Regions from separate parts of the Allobosea sp. BIWAKO-01 genome, predicted to be linked through region 1. Evidence: riboswitches for the same ligand, from Rfam matches in the RefSeq annotation. Region 1 holds a riboswitch; each other region holds the start of a gene.
The links. Region 1 has a riboswitch for cobalamin ahead of BIWAKO_RS24510 (ABC transporter substrate-binding protein). Riboswitches for the same ligand answer to the same signal wherever they lie in the genome.
Positions count from the first base shown of each region.

Region 2: linked by a shared signal. The riboswitch ahead of BIWAKO_RS21475 (TonB-dependent receptor plug domain-containing protein) and the one ahead of BIWAKO_RS24510 (ABC transporter substrate-binding protein) in region 1 are both predicted to bind cobalamin.
Region 3: linked by a shared signal. The riboswitch ahead of BIWAKO_RS06670 (CbtB domain-containing protein) and the one ahead of BIWAKO_RS24510 (ABC transporter substrate-binding protein) in region 1 are both predicted to bind cobalamin.

Region 1 is NZ_BCQA01000001.1:5,226,607-5,232,003, forward strand. It holds gene BIWAKO_RS24495 (class I SAM-dependent methyltransferase) at 1-442, opposite strand, end outside; gene BIWAKO_RS24500 (ABC transporter ATP-binding protein) at 460-1,227, opposite strand; gene BIWAKO_RS24505 (FecCD family ABC transporter permease) at 1,224-2,249, opposite strand; gene BIWAKO_RS24510 (ABC transporter substrate-binding protein) at 2,258-3,286, opposite strand; cobalamin riboswitch at 3,563-3,772, opposite strand; gene BIWAKO_RS24515 (ribonucleotide-diphosphate reductase subunit beta) at 3,904-5,031, opposite strand; gene BIWAKO_RS24520 (ribonucleoside-diphosphate reductase subunit alpha) at 5,157-5,397, opposite strand, start outside.
Region 2 is NZ_BCQA01000001.1:4,593,122-4,598,518, reverse strand. It holds gene BIWAKO_RS21485 (heavy metal translocating P-type ATPase) at 1-2,004, shown strand, start outside; gene ccoS (cbb3-type cytochrome oxidase assembly protein CcoS) at 2,001-2,177, shown strand; cobalamin riboswitch at 2,195-2,395, shown strand; gene BIWAKO_RS21475 (TonB-dependent receptor plug domain-containing protein) at 2,516-4,459, shown strand; gene BIWAKO_RS21470 (ABC transporter substrate-binding protein) at 4,480-5,325, shown strand; gene BIWAKO_RS21465 (FecCD family ABC transporter permease) at 5,322-5,397, shown strand, end outside.
Region 3 is NZ_BCQA01000001.1:1,466,965-1,472,361, reverse strand. It holds gene cobN (cobaltochelatase subunit CobN) at 1-1,787, opposite strand, end outside; gene cobW (cobalamin biosynthesis protein CobW) at 1,791-2,840, opposite strand; gene BIWAKO_RS06680 (DUF1636 family protein) at 2,845-3,234, opposite strand; gene BIWAKO_RS06675 (CbtA family protein) at 3,284-4,024, opposite strand; gene BIWAKO_RS06670 (CbtB domain-containing protein) at 4,037-4,216, opposite strand; cobalamin riboswitch at 4,255-4,437, opposite strand; gene cobU (bifunctional adenosylcobinamide kinase/adenosylcobinamide-phosphate guanylyltransferase) at 4,578-5,102, shown strand; gene cobO (cob(I)yrinic acid a,c-diamide adenosyltransferase) at 5,116-5,397, shown strand, end outside.

The sequences.
Region 1 (5,397 bases):
CGTCGGATACGAGCACGAGACCGCCCGGTCGCAGAATACGATGGGCCTGCAGCAACGCTTCAATGGGGCGCTCGAGCGTCCAGAGGACATTGCGGAGCGTGACGATATCGGCGGACGCATCAGCGATCTCGGCCGCTTCGATCGTGCTGTCCTGAAACGCAATGGCGAGGCCGGCTTGCCGAGCCACCGCACGAGCGACCTCAAGCATGTTCGCAGACCCGTCGCAGGCGCGGACGCGATGCCCCAGCGACGCAGCAAGGAGGGCGCAAGCGCCCGTCCCGGTCCCGAGATCGACAACGTCCTTGGGGCCATCCGCCTGGAAGGCCGCCTCAAGCACGGCCTGCCAGAGCTCGCGCTGGGCAACATGGGAGGCAGCACCATCAAATTTAGGGGCACGGGCGTTCCAGTAGTCGGTGACGCCGGCCCCAACGCTTCGCTGCATCGTCATCTCTTTCCACCTCAAAAGGGTTCGATCAGGTATTCGATGCGCCTCCGGCCCGATGCGGCGCGGCGGATGGAAACCGCGACACCAAAGACATGCTGGATCAGCGCTTCGGTCATCACGGTTTCCGGCGTCCCGGCATCGACCAGCTTGCCCGCATGCAGCACGGCGATCTCGTCGCAGAAAAGCGATGCCAGGTTGAGATCGTGCAAGGCCATGATGCAGGTGATACCCAGGCGCCTGATCAGGGTCAGAATCGATAGCTGGTGCTGGATATCGAGATGGTTGGTCGGCTCGTCGAGGATGAGTTCACTCGGCATTTGCGCCAATGCGCGCGCGATATGGACGCGCTGGCGCTCGCCGCCCGATAGCGTGTGCCAGAACTGGTCATGTCGATCGGCCATATCGACGCGTGCCAGCGCGGCCTCGACCGCGTCTTCGTCGGCCGCTGTCCAGGACGCGAGTGCGCCGCGATGCGGGGTCCGTCCGAGCCTGACGACGTCGCATACGGAGAGCTGGATTTCGGTCGTCGCCTGCTGCTCGACAAAGGCCAGGCGCCGGGCGAGGTCGTGCCGCGACAAGGTGCCGATCTCGCGGTCATCCAGCGTCACCACGCCGCTTGCAACCTTGCGCAGGCGACACAGCAGCCTCAACAGGCTCGACTTTCCCGAACCGTTGGGGCCGATGAGACCGAGGATCTTTCCGGGTTCGGCGTGCAGCGTCACGCCGTCCACGATCATGCGCCCTCCGGCGCTCCAACGGACGTCGCGCGCGGCCAGTGTCATGCCGGTCGCCTTGCGCGATAGAGTATGAAGGCGAAAGCCGGGGCGCCAAACAGCGCCGTCACGACGCCGATCGGCAGAATCTGCTGCGGCACCAGCGTCCGCGACAGGATGTCGGCCAGGATCATGAAGATCGCACCGATGATCAGGCATGCCGGGAGCAGCCGGGCATGGGCCGGGCCCGTCAGGAAGCGCGCCGCGTGGGGTATGACGAGACCGACGAACCCGATCGTGCCGACGATGCTGACCATGGTCGCGGTCATGACGGCTGTCGTCACGAACAGCACGATGCGCACACGGGTCACCGCCACGCCCAATGCGGCAGCGGCATCCGCCCCGAAGGCGAACGCATCGAGCGCCTTTGTATGGAAGATACAGACGGCGAAGCCCGCGAAGGCCACTGGCGTGGCGAGCCAGACATCGGGCCAGCGCACGCCCCCGAAATTGCCGAGGAGCCAGAACATCACGCCGCGGGCCTGTTCGGCACTGGCCAGCGTGGTGACGATCGTCGCGGTCGCCGCATTGAAAAGCTGCGATCCGGCGACGCCTGCGAGAATCACACGGTCGGTCGCGCCGCCGGCCCCTGCGGCGAGCAAGGCGACGATGACGAGCGCGGCAATGGCGCCGAGGAAGGCACCGCCGGATATGCTGAGCGCAGCGCCGCCGAAGCCCAGGATCATCACCGCGACCGCACCCGTCGAGGCTCCGGCCGAGATCCCGAGGATATAAGGTTCTGCGAGAGGATTGCGCAGAAGCGCCTGCAGGATCGCGCCCGAAAGCGCGAGCGCACCGCCGCAGAGGGCCGCCACCACAGCCCGGCTCAACCGGTAGTCGAAGATGACGCCCTGCTGGATCGCGCTTACGGGGTAATCGAGATCGAACAACCCGTTGCCGACGGCCTTGAAGACCGTGGCAAGCGGGATCGACATTTCGCCGATCGTCACGGCGAGCGCGATCGCGAGTATCAGCAGGGCGAAGGCGAGGATCGCTACTGCGCCCCTCGCCAACCAGTTGGGCCGAGCCACTCCATGGCTCACTTGGTGAGGCCGAAGCTCTTGATGCCGTTGGCCAGCGCCTCGATACCGTCGATCGTATCAAGCCCGGCCCTGGTCGCGCCGACATCCATGATCACGATCCGCTGCTGCCGGCTGGCGTCGAGCTTGCTCGCAACCGCGTCGGTCTTGAGGAAGTCGAGCTTGAGATTGATGTCGTCTGCCGGGAAACGCCGGCGATCCATCTTGACCACGACGATGACGGCAGGGTTGGCGGAAGCGACCGTCTCCCAACCGACCAGCGGCCATTCCTCATTGGTGGTGATGACGTTCCGGGCGCCGAGCTTCGACAGGATATAGGCAGGCACGCCATTCTTGCCGGCCAGGAAGGCGTCCCCCTTGATGTCCTTGCTGGAGAACCAGACGACGACAGGAACATCCTGCGGCTTGATCCCGGCAACTGAAGCGACCGCCTTGTCCTCGCGCGCCTTCAATTCGGCGACCAGAGCTTCGGCGCGATCGGAGACATCGAAGATCTGCCCGAACTCGCGAATATTGCGGTAGACGAGTTCCATCGTGAACATCTGCGTGCGAACGCCGTCGCCAGGCCCGGAATTGTCCTTGCCGACGCAGTCGGTGGGCGAGACGTAGGTCGGCACCTTCAGCTTCGCAAACTGGTCGCGCTTGCCGACGATGCCGTTGGGACCGATGTGCCATTCGAACATCGCAGTCACGAGGTCGGGTTCCTGGGCGACGACCGCCTCGAAACTCGGATCGTTGTCGGCAAGCCGCTTCACCTTGGCGTTGACCGCCTCATAGGGCTTCGCAACAGGGCTGAACCACACGGCTGTGCCCACGACCTTGTCGCCGAGCCCGAGTGCGTAGAGGATTACGGTCTGCGTCTGTCCGACCGCCACGACGCGCTTTGGCGCCTGGTTGAACGTTATCGTCTCCCGGCAATTCTCCAGCGTCAGCGGATACTGCGTCGGCGCGGCCAAGGCCGCTCCGGACATCGACATGCCGATGGCTGCGACGAACGAAAGGCAAGAAAGGCGTGCGGCGCTGCGCATTGAAGTCTCCGATAGCGTCGAGCGGCGGCATGCCTCGCGAGGCGCGGGGCCCTCGCATGGCTGACCCTGTAATGTAACAGTATTACAATTTTGATAGACTGCTCGATACGTCTGCGTCAAGCGCTCTGCCGCGGCTGCGACGGCGTGGTTCAGCATCATGGACATGGAATTCATCGCTCCCCGAGATGACGAGCCGGGAGCTTGAGCGGATAGGTTCGGGGGTGTCGGTCCACGACCTGCCGCCGACGCAAATCCCCCCGGACACCCCGCCCGAAAGACGCTTCTGCGATCAGGGCAGGTCTCCTGGCTCGCGGGTCAGCGCTGGCTTCGCCCGGCCTTCCCGGCGCGAGAGCGCCAGTGGACGATGGGAGAAGAGCTCGCCGCTTACAGTTGCGGGGGCAGCCTCGGATTCGGCGCAGGGCGCCTCACCGAATTCCCTCTTAGCTTCGGGCCTGGACCCGAGGAACCTTGATCGCGGCCGACCATAGAGGGGCCCAAGGCGGCGTCAAGCTGCAGGCCAGTCCGTTGGAGGCTCTGATTGCGCATGACGACGCGATTATCGAGATTGAGCCGCCTGCTGACGGAGTCCTGTAGCGCGGTGGCCCATCTTTCTCGGCCTACTCCCAGCTCAGGGCGCCGCCGTTCTGGTATTCGATGACGCGGGTCTCGAAGAAATTCTTCTCCTTCTTCAGGTCCATCGCCTCGCTCATCCAGGGGAACGGGTTTTCCGTTTCCGCGAAGACCGGCGCGAGGCCGAGCTGCGCGCAACGGCGGTTGGCAATGAAATGCATGTACTGCTCGCAGAGCGCAGCATTCAGGCCGAGGAAACCGCGCGGCATGGTGTCCCGGCCATAGGCGGCCTCGAGTTCGGCAGCGTCGCGGATCATGCCGCGCAGTTCATCCTGGAAGGCCTTGGTCCAGAGATGCGGGTTCTCGATCTTGATCTGGTTGATCACGTCGATGCCGAAATTCAGATGAATGCTCTCGTCGCGCAGGATGTACTGGTACTGCTCGGCGATGCCGACCATCTTGTTGCGCCGGCCGAGCGACAGGATCTGGGCGAAGCCGGTGTAGAACCACATGCCCTCGAAGATCACGTAGAAGGCGACGAGGTCGCGCAGGAAGGCCTGATCGGCCTCGGGCGTGCCGGTCTCGAAATCGGGATCGTCGAGATGCTGGGTATGCTTCAGGGCCCAGGCCGCCTTGTCGGTGATCGAGGGCACCTCGCGATACATGTTGAAGAGCTCGCCCTCGTCGAGGCCGAGGCTCTCGACGATGTACTGGAAGGTGTGGGTGTGCACCGCCTCCTCGAAAGCCTGGCGCAGCAGGTACTGCCGGCATTCCGGATTGGTGAGATGGCGGTAGATCGCCAGCACGATGTTGTTGGCGACGAGGCTTTCCGAGGCCGCGAAGAAGCCGAGATTGCGCTTGATCGCACGGCGCTCGTCGTCGGTCAGCCCGTCCTTCGACTTCCACAGAGCGATATCGGCCTGCATCGAGACCTCTGTCGGCATCCAGTGGTTGTTGCAGCCGGCGAGGTATTTCTCCCAGGCCCATTTGTACTTGAGCGGCAGGAGCTGGTTCACATCGGCGCGGCAGTTGATCATCCGCTTCTCGTCGACGCTGACGCGGCCGCCGGAGCGATCGATCTCGCCGAGGCCGGTGGCATCGGCATGGGTTCCGCCGGCCGCGGCCGGATTGAGATCGAGGGCGGCGGCAGGCTTGCTGTCTGACCAGTCGAGCATGATGAATATCCAATCGGGTCTGAATGTCATGGCCGGGTCTGCCCCGGCCGTCCGTATCGTTCGCTATCGGGCAGGGTCGGGCATCCATGCGCGCCGCGAAGGCGAGCGTGGACGCCGCGGCTGCCTCACTGGCAGGCTTCGCAGGTCGGATCGTCGATCGAGCAGGCGTTCGGCACGGCCATGCCATTGTCGAGCGGGATGTCGACGAGGATCGGCTTGGCCGCGACGGGGACCGTCGCCGACACCGCATTGAGCTTGCCGTCAGTGCCCTTCAGCGTCGACTTCTCGACATGGGTCGCCGAGAGCGCGCGCAGGTAATAGGTCGTCTTCAGACCGAGCCGCCAGGCGAGGCGATAGGCCTCGTCG
Region 2 (5,397 bases), 630 kb from region 1:
CGCCCAGAGGCCGTGATCGAGCGCCTTTCCCGGCTCGGCTTCAAGGCCTACCCCTTCCTGCCCGCCTCCGGGCGGGAGGACGACACAAGCGAGGAAAGGCGGCTGCTGCGCTATCTCGGCGTCGCCGGCTTCGCCTCGATGAACATCATGCTGCTCTCCGTCTCGGTCTGGTCGGGCAATAGCAGCGACATCAATCCGGTCACGCGCGACTTCTTTCACTGGCTCTCGGCCCTGATTGCCCTGCCGACCGCAGCCTATGCCGGCCGCCCCTTCTTCGAGAGTGCGCTCCGGGCTCTGCGCGCCGGCGCGGTCAACATGGACGTGCCGATCACCCTTGGCATCGTGCTCGCGCTCGGCATGTCGGTGGTGGTGACCTGGAACCACGCCGAGCATGCCTATTTCGACGGCGCGGTGATGCTGATCTTCTTCCTGCTGATCGGGCGCTATCTCGACCAGCTGATGCGCCGCCGCACACGCGACCTCGCTGGCAATCTTGCTGCGTTGAAGGCCGAAACCGCGACCCGGCTGATGCCGAATGGCGAGGCGATGGTGACGCCGATCGCGGCCATCGTGCCCGGCGACCGTGTCCTGATCCAACCAGGCGAGCGCGTCAGTGTCGATGGCATCATCGAGACCGGCTCTTCCGAAATCGACCAGAGCCTCGTCACCGGTGAAACCCTGCCGCATGCCGTCATGGCCGGCGCGCAGGTCTATGCCGGTACCGTGAACCTCTCCGGAGCGCTGACCGTCAAGGTCGAGGCTGCCGCCAGCGGCACGCTGCTCGACGAGATCGATGCCCTGATGGCGCGCGCGGTCGAAAGCCGCTCCCGCTATGTCAAGCTTTCCGATCGGGCCGCGAGGCTCTACGCCCCTCTCGTCCACGCTACGGCGTTCGCGACCCTGCTGGGCTGGATCGCCTTCGGCCTGCCCTGGCCCGAAGCGCTGATCATCGCCATCACCGTCCTGATCATCACCTGCCCCTGCGCCTTGGGGCTGGCGATTCCGGCCGTGCAGGTCGTTGCCGCCTCGGCCCTGTTCAAGCGCAAGGTCATGTTGAAACAGGGTGATGCGCTGGAGCGCCTCGCCGAGGCCGATATCGCTGTCTTTGACAAGACCGGCACGCTCACCTTGCCGGACCCCGATCTGGTCAATGGCGATGAGATCGACGCCGCAACCTTGCAGGCCGCCGGCCGATTGGCAGCCGCGAGCCGCCACCCCCTCGCCCGCGCCATCGCCCGTGCCGCCGGCCATCCTGTTCCGACGAGCGATGTCAGCGAAAATCACGGCGCAGGCCTGAGCGCGATCGTGGATGGGATCGAGACCCGTCTCGGCAGCGTCGCCTATTGCGAGGCCGGGGCCGAAGCCGCCATCGTCGCCGCGCACCATCCAGCCGCCTCCCTGATCGCCTGGCGCCATGGAGATGACTGCGCCGTCTTCGCGGTCGACCAACAAATCCGGCCGGAGGCACGCGACTGCATCGCAGCGCTGCGCGAGCTTGGTCTCGAGATCCGCATCCTCTCCGGAGACCGAAGCGAAGCTGTCGCGCCGGTCGCCTCGGCCCTCGGCATCACGGAGGCCGAGTCCGGCCTGCGCCCCGACGAGAAGCTCAAGGCCCTCGATCGGCTCAGCGCCAAGGGGCGCAAGGTGCTGATGATCGGGGATGGGCTCAACGACGCCCCAGCCCTTGCCAAGGCCCATGTCTCGATCTCGCCGATCAGCGCCACCGACCTGGCGCAGGCCTCGGCCGACATCGTCTTCATCGGCGACAGCCTGATGCCGGTCGCAGACAGCCTGCGGATCGCTCGCCGGGCCCGCAACCTCATGCTGGAAAACCTCTGGTTTGCGGTGCTTTACAATGCCGTCGCGGTGCCGATTGCCGTCGCGGGTTTCGCGACGCCGCTGGTCGCAGCCGTCGCGATGTCGGGCTCTTCGCTGGTGGTCACGCTCAACGCACTGCGCGCCGGTCGCGGCCTGCCGCGGCAGAATACGGGAGTGGCGTCATGAATATCCTGGTGATCCTGTTCCCCCTGGCGCTCGGTCTCGGACTGCTGGGGTTGGCTGCCTTCTTCTGGTGCATGCGCACCGGCCAGTTCAGTGATCTCGAGGGACCGAGCTGGCGCATCCTGAGGGATGACGACCTGCGATCGCCTGGCGACACCCGCATCAACGATCATTGACGCAGCAGCCATTCCGCCCTTACCTCGCCGGCGACGGTTCCCTTAGGGGATCAAAAGGGAATGCGGTGCGGATGGTTCGCCATTCAATGCCGTAGCTGCCCCCGCAACTGTAAGCGGCGAGCCTTTCGCCACACGCCACTGGGGCCCTCGGACCTGGGAAGGCGGCGTCAAGGCACCGACCCGCGAGCCAGGAGACCTGCCGTCAGCCGTGGTCACACGCGAACACGTTCGGACGGGGTGTTTCGATCGCTTGTTGAACCGCACGCTGGCTAAGGGCAGCGGGTGGGGCCTCGCGTTCGCGGTGACGTGCCACTGACGTCAACGCCCGAGGTCCCATCGTGATCCGCCCTCCCAAGGTTGCCCGGCGCAGCCGGCTTCTCATCGCCCTGCCGCTCCTCGTCTCCGCCGGCTCCCTCCCCGCCAGCCAGACCTGCGCCCAGTCAGCCACCGAATCGATTGCCCTCGACGAAATCGTCGTCAGCGCCACGGCCCGGCCCACGCCAGCCCGCGAAATCGCCAATTCCGTGACGGTCATCACCGCCGGCGATATCGAGCGCGAGCAACGCCGGACCCTGCCGCAGGCGCTGGCCGCCGTTCCCGGCCTCAATGTCGTGCAGACCGGCGGGCCGGGCGGGCTGACCTCGGTCTTCATCCGCGGCACCAACTCCAACCACGTCAAGGTGTTGATCGACGGCATCGAGGCCAACGACCCGGCGACCCCGAACCGCTCCTTCGATTTCGGCTCGATGCTGACCGACGACATCGAGCGCATCGAAGTGCTGCGCGGACCGCAAAGCGGCCTCTACGGCGCCAACGCGCTGGGCGGCGTCATCTCGATCACCACCAAGCGCGGCGAGGGTTCGCCGAAGCTGACGGCCCGCGCCGAGGCCGGCTCATATGGCACCTTCAACCAGGCGGTCGGCCTCAGCGGCGGCGATGATCGTTTCAACTACGCCCTCAGCATCGCCCATTTCAAATCGGATTCGACCCCGGTGACGCCTCCCGGGCTCGTTCCACCCGGACGCCGCAGCAACCCGAATTCCTACGACAACTGGACCTATTCGGCCCGGTTCGGCGTCGCGCTGTCCGATACGCTGTCGCTGAACTGGGTCGGCCGGTACACTGACGGCTACCTGCTCTTCACCGGCGATTCCGGCTTTCCGAGCACGCCCAGCGGCTTCCGCAGCAGCCAGGACTACAAGCAGGCCTTCACCCGCGGAGAGGTCGTCTGGGACCCGCTTGGTGGGCGCTTCGTCAATCGCTTCGGCCTGTCCTACAGCAATCAGGACCGCACCGGCCGCACGCCGAATGCGATTGGTATCCTCGGCCTGCCGACGGAAAACCTCGGCGAGCGCACCAAGGTCGACTGGCGCGGCGACCTGGAGCTGATGAAGGGGCAAACCCTGGTGATGGGCCTGCAATATGAGCGCGAACGGCTGGAAACCCGCGCGCTCACGGCATCCAACGGCAATACGGGCGCCTTTGCCGAACTGCAGTCGAATTTCGGCGACCGGCTCTTCATGGTCTCGAATATCCGCTACGACGATGACGAGACCTTCGGCGGCCACACGACGTATCGCTTCGCGCCGGCCTATATCGTGCCGGGGACCGAAACCAAGCTGAAGGCAAGCTACGGCACGGGGTTCAAGGCGCCGACGTTGAGCGAGCGCTTCAGCGATTTTCGCCCGGCCTCCAACTTCTTCGGCAATCCCAACCTGAAGCCGGAGGAAAGCCGCGGTTGGGATCTCGGCTTCGAGCAGCCCTTGCTCGCCGACAAGGTCCGTTTCGGCGCCACCTATTTCCACAACGACATCGAGAACCTGATCGTCACCAACGTGGCGCGGGACTCCTATGCCAATATCGGCAAGGCCACGACCAAGGGTGTCGAAGCCTTTGCCGCGCTCGAAATCTCGCCGCAGTTCAAGGTGCGGGCCGACTACACCTTCACCATCGCCAAGGACGACATCGCCCGGCAGGAACTGCTGCGCCGTCCCCGTCACAAGGCCAGCGTGACGGCGAGCTGGACTCCGGTTGACAAGCTCACCCTTTCGGCGACGCTGATCTATGTGGGTGAGCGCGTCGACGGAAACCGTGACTTCTCGATCTCGCGCATGCGGGCGCCGGGTGCGGCCATCGTCAATCTCGCCGCCGAGTACCAGGCGACGGACAGGCTCAGTGTCTTCGGTCGCATCGATAACCTGCTGGACAAGCGCTACGAGAACCCGGTCGGCTTCTTGGTGCCGGGTCTGAGCGCTTATGGCGGTCTGAAGGTAACGCTGTGAGGCGTTGGGCGGCCCGTGCGATGACCGGCAGCGCCGTTCTGGCGCTTGGCCTCTTTCTCGGTTTCGGCGGCCTGACGGCCGCCGAAACGCCGGCCAAGCCATCCCGCATCGTCTCGCTGAACATGTGCACGGACGAACTGGTGCTTCGGCTCGCCGAGCGCGACCGCATCGCCTCGATCACCTGGCTCTCGCAGGACCCGCGCAACGCCAACATGGCCGAGATTGCCAGGACCATTCCGGCCAATCACGGCCTCGTGGAGGAGGTGCTGAGCTACAAGCCGGACCTGATCATCGCCGGCGCCTATACGACGCGCAGCACCGTCGCGTTGCTGAAGAAGGCGGGCGTACCGGTCCGCGAGTTCGGGGTGCCGCGCAATCTCGCTGAAATGCGTGCCCAGATCGCCGAGATGGCGGCCCTGCTCGGCGAGGCGGAACGCGGCGCGGCCCTGATCGCTGCGATAGACCAACGCCTCGAGGCACTCGCGGCGAGCCCAATCGCCGGCCATCCCAGGGCGCTGGTCCTACGGCCGAACGGCTTCACGGTCGGGCGCGGCTCCCTGGTGGACGAGATCCTGACCCGCGCCGGCCTGACCAATCTCGCCGCCGAACTCGGCGTCGACAACTACGGCCAGATCGCGCTGGAGACGGTCGCACTCGGGCAGGCCGACATGCTGATCCTCAACACCACGCCGGGCGGGCCGCCCTCGCTCGCCCATGAGATCCTTCATCATCCGCTCCTGGCGAAGCTCGGCGAGCGGGTCAGGCTCGTCGCCCTCCCCTCGAAACTCTGGACCTGCGCCGGACCGGCCGTGCTCGATGCGATCGAGTTGCTTGCCGCCTCCCGCAGGCAAGGATCGCGCTCATGACACTGGCGGTTCAGGACAGGTTGCGGGCTACGACGCCGAAGCTGGCGCGGCTCATTCTCGTGCTGGCCCTGT
Region 3 (5,397 bases), 3.8 Mb from region 1:
GCCTCGCCGGGATCATCGACGACATAGGGGTAGATCACCGGCAGGCCGCCAATCGCAAGCCGCGGCCAGCAGCTTGGCGAAAGAGCCACCGCCTTGCCGGGCAGCCACTCGGTCGTGCCATGTGTACCGAGATGGATCAGCGCGTCGGCATCGGCAACCCGCCGGAGGCCGAGATAGAAGGCGAGATAGGCATGGCCCGGCGGCGCATCGGGGTCGTGATAGCGCGCCTTGCGGTCGGGCGTCGTGTCGCGCGGGGGCTGCAGCGCAATGGTAAGACGACCATAGCGGACCGCACGGAAACGGAAGGCCGAGCCGTCGCAGGCGCTATCCGCCTCGGGTTCGCAATGGGCCGTGACGAGTGCCCGGCGTGCCGCGTCGGGAATCGCTGCGAGCCAGACGCGATACTCGGCGAGCGGGACTGCAAACTCAGCCGGCCCTTCAGTCAACGCCTGCATCAAACGCGTGTCGTCACCGTGAGCGAGGTGGCCATTCCGGCTCTCCCCTGGCGCGTCCGGGATCACAGTCAGCGCGGATGGGGCGACATCGTATCCGGCCTGCGCCAGCAGTTCGCAAATGGCCGCGACACTGGCTGGGGTATCGAGCCCGACTGCAAAGCCGGCCCGCCCTCCGCGCGCCGGGTAGTCGGACATCACCAGGGCGAGCTTGCGCTCGGCGGCCGGTTTGCCGGCCAGTGCGATCCAGCCCGACGTGAGATCGGCAAGGGCGGCCACACCATCGCGATCAGGAACCAGCCGGCGGCTCGTCAGGCCGGTCCGTCCGTCCGTCATCTCCGCCTTGAAGGCGACGGGAAGAGCGCCCAGCCGCCCGTCGAATTCCGGCAGGGCCACCTGCATGGCGAGATCGGCCCCGGAAAGCCCGCGTGGCGAAGCCTCCCAGGCATCGCGCGGACTGCCGACCGGTACCGCCTGCAGAATCGGGCAGTCGGCGGCATCCAGCACGAAATCCGCGCTGTCGCGGGCCGAGAACGCAGTGGTGGTGATGATGGCGGCGGGCTTGCGTGCGGCGATCAAGGCCGCAAGTTCGCCGGTGACTGCCGGGTCCTTCAGGCTCGTCAGGGCCAGGATCAACGGGGCATGGCCGCGCGCGCTCACTGTCTCTGCGATTGCCTCCGCCATGGCGGTGTCCCCGGCGGCGACGCTGGAGCGATAGACCAGGACCGGGACCAGCGCATTCGCGACGGGGCACTGCGAGAGCGCTTCACGCCATGCCAGCGGAGCACCGCCCGCGCCAAGGGCGAAGAGCGAGGGCAGAGGGATGGGGGCGAGGTCGGACGCATCGCCTTCACCGCGAAGGAACGCATGCACCCGTCCGAGTAGCCGGCGCATATTCTCCGCACCGCCGCCGGCGCGGAAATAGGCGAGGAGCTCCGCAGCGAAACGCGGTTCGACGGTGCCATACTCGGCCAGCCGCTCATCAGGCCGGTCGTCGCCGGGCAGCACGACGAGCGGTATCCCGCCCCGTCGGCAGATTTCCGCAAGCTGCTCGATGCCGTAACGCCAGTAGTCCAGCCCGCCGAGACAGCGGATCAGCACGAAGCGCGAATGCGCCACCGTCTTCTCGACGAGAAAATCGACGGAGAGTGGGTGCTTCAGCCGGCGCAGCGAGGCGAGCCTGACAGCGAGCTCGCTTGCGCCGGCCGCGGCCGCCAGCGCCGAAAGGTCGCTGTCGGCGAATGAAAGCACCAGCACATCCCCCGGCGGCAGGGCGAGATCGACGGCATCTTCGCCGTCGTCGAGCCTGATCTCGCTTGAGGGGAGGAGGTGCATGGCTCAGCCCGCGAGGGCGGCCTCCACGGCCTTGCGATCGAAGCCCTTCAGGCCAATCACCACGAGCCGACCATCCTTGGCTTCGCCGGCCGTCCAGGCCCGGTCGTAATGGTGGCTGACCCGGCGGCCGACGCCCTGGACGACGAGCCGCATCGGCTTGCCCGGAATCGCGGCAAAACCCTTCAGGCGCAGCACGCCGTCGGCTTCAGCTGCCCTGGCAACGCGGGCCGCCAGCTCCTCGGGGGAGGTCGCAGCGGCGAGAGCGAAATCAAGGCTCTCGAAATCGTCGTGGTCGTGGTCCTCGGCGCTCTCGTGATGCGAGGGGCGTCCAGCGAGGTCGGCCTCGGCAGCCGCGTTGAGACCGACGATCAAGGCAGGCTCGACCTTGCCATGAGCCGTCTCGACGATCTTGATCGCCTTCGGCAGATGCGCGGCGATCTCGGCCTTGACGCGTTCGCGGCCGGCTGCATCGACGAGGTCGCTCTTGTTGAGCAGGATCAGGTCGGCGCAGAGGATCTGGTCCTCGAACACCTCTTCGAGCGGATTGTCGTGCCCGACCGCGGCGTCTTGGGCCGCCTGCGCGGCGAGAGCGTCCGGATCATCCGCGAACTGGCCATCCGCCACCGCCGGTCCGTCGACCACGGCGATGACGCCATCGACCGTGACGCGTGACCGGATGGCCGGCCAATTGAAGGCGTTGACCAACGGCTTCGGCAGGGCAAGCCCCGACGTCTCGATCAGGATGTGCTCCGGCGGGTTCGGCCGGTCGAGCAGCTTTTCCAGCGCCGGCACGAAGTCGTCGGCGACGGTGCAGCAGATGCAGCCATTCGGCAGTTCGACGATGTCCTCCGCCGTGCAGCCGGAAATGCCGCAGCCGGCGATGAAGGAGCCGTCGAAGCCGAGATCGCCGAACTCGTTGACCAGCACGGCGATGCGCTTGCCCCCGGCATTCTCCAGCAGGTGCCGGACCAGTGTGGTCTTTCCGGCGCCGAGGAAGCCGGTGATGATCGTGCAGGGGATCTTGCCCAGCGAGCGGGCTTGGGGAGCGTTCATGATCTCATCCTTGTTGGCGCGCCGGGAGAGGCGGTACGCGCGCGACCACGCCTTTGCGGAACGAAGCGGGTCTTTCTTTCCAGGGAACGATACCGTTTGCGCTGGCTGCAAAGCTCGCAGCTGCGTTAACGATTTCGGCGATATGGCTGTCTGCGTCGAGATCGCCGATCAGATAGGTCCATTTGCCGTCGGCCGCTAAGGCGACGGTGCAGGGGCGATTGCAGACCGCGAGGCAGTCGACGGGTTCGACCGGAAGCGTCCCGCCGTCGCGCGCAATGCGTTCGCGCAGCGCCTCGGCAAAACCAAGTCCGGGCTGGTCGTACCCCTCCGGCAGGTCCGCCCGCGCGCGCCGGCAGGCGACGCAGACGAAAATGGTGACATCGCCTTCGGGCATAGGCCGGTTCCTTTGCTTCCGGCGCGATCCCGTAGGATCGCGCTCAGCGTCAGGCTTTGGCCAGGGCTGCGGCACGGCGCGTCGCCCAGGGCCAGAGCACGCCGACGGCAAAGCCGGTGGCGAGCCAGAGGGCGGCCTGGAGCGCGAGCGAGAGCGCGGCGAAATGCGCTGCAATTTCGGCCGGGACCTTGCTCTCCGGGGCGGCAGGATGTGGTGCGCCGATCAGATGGGGAACGAGCATGGCAAGCACGGCAAGCGCCCGCAGCCAGCTCGTGTCTGCCCGCAGGAAGACCCAGAGGCCGCCGGCGGTGACGAGCGCCGTGGCGATCCACCAGGCCTGGCGGTGGAGAAGTTCGGCCGACGCGCTGCCGGGTAGTTCCGGCGCGAGCCCGGTCGCCGGCACCAGGCCGAAGGCCAGGAAGCCGCAAGCCGCCCAGATCAGTGCGGTCCGTTCCGTGATGGCATCGCCCGCTGCGATCATGCCGCCGAGCAGCAGGGCGGCAAAACCGATCGCGGTCGCAATGGTGACGATGGTGGTGAAGGCAGTGCGCTGCAAGCCATCCTGTGGCTTCCACTCGGCGTGGTCGGCTGCGTCGGCGCCGCCATGGGCAAGGACGATCCTGGCATCGCCGGTGAAGCTGGCGTGCTGAAGCTCGGCTGCGCGCAACGCCGTCTCAAAGGTTTCCGCCTTGAGGATCAGCGGCGTGGTGGTGACATGCTGGAGTGCTGCGACCAGAAGCCCAGCAAGAAGCCCGGCCAGAAGACTGACCGTGAGAACACGATTGACCATGGTGTCTTTCCCTCAGTGGCAGGGAAAGGCGAGGGTGTGGCGCGTGTCGTGGGCTGCGTTGTGAACGCTGGTCGAATGGGCGAAGCCGACGGTGAAGATCAGGGCCGCGCCGAGTGCCAGGGCAGCTGCGACAGCCTTGACGCGCTCGGAAGCGCTGGCCTGGGTGGTGATCGAAGCCGTATTCGTCGTCATCTCGGTCTCCTTGGCCACCCCGCCGGCAGCCCGTTGGATTGCATCACTCGCTGACGGCAGGTCTCCTGGCTCGCGGGTCCGGATCTCTCGCCGCCTTCCCGGGACAATCCCAGTGGCCGATGGCGCGAAACTCGCCGCTTACAGTTGCGGGGGCAGCCGCGGTATCGCACCGCGTTCCCTTTTCACCTCGTTGCAGAGGCACCGTCGGGGATGATCATTAGCCATCTGCACGGTGCTGTGCAATGCAGCGATCGTGATTGCGAGCGCAGTGAAGCGATGTGATCTCTTGTGGCCGGTCCCGGCTTGCTTCGCTGCGCTCGCCAGGTCCGTTCCTTAGGCTGATCTTCCCTGGGCTGAGATTTTGGCAGTGGCAGCGATCCTTTCCCCTCTCACCCTCGTTCTGGGCGGCGCCCGCTCCGGCAAGAGCCGCCATGCCGAGGCCCTGATCGAGATGGTGCCGGCGCCATGGATCTATCTCGCCACGGCGCAGGCCTATGACGATGAGATGCGCGCCCGGATTGTCGAGCACCGCGCCCGCCGGTCGAAGGAGTGGATGACCGTCGATGCTCCGCTGGAGCTGGCGGAGGCGATCCGCGCGGTTCCCGCGGGGCAACCCGTTCTGGTGGACTGCCTGACGCTCTGGCTGACCAACGTGATGCTGGCGGAGCAGGATGTGGCGGCTGCAGGCCGAGGACTGGTCGAGGCCTGCGTCGCGGCGCGAGGCCCTGTGGTCCTGGTCTCCAACGAGGTCGGGCTCGGTATCGTGCCTGAGAATGCGCTCGCCCGACGGTTCCGCGACGAGGCGGGGCGGCTGCACCAGATGCTTGCGGCGCGGGCCGACCGGGTGATCTTCATGGTCGCCGGTCTGCCGATGCAGGTGAAATGAGCAGGAGGTTCCGATGACGATCGATGCTGACGAGGCCGCCCGCCACAAGGCCAAGATGGAAAAACGCAAGGCGGTGCAGGACGCCGAGGTCGCCGCCAAGACGATCGAAAAGGGACTCCTGATCGTCAATACGGGACCAGGCAAGGGCAAGTCGACTGCCGCCTTCGGATTGATTCTGCGGGCTCTCGGCCATGACTGGCGCGTCGGGGTGGTGCAGTTCATCAAGGGCGCCTGGGCGACGGGTGAACGCAAGGCGCTCGACGCCTTCGGCGATCGCATCGTCTGGCACACGATG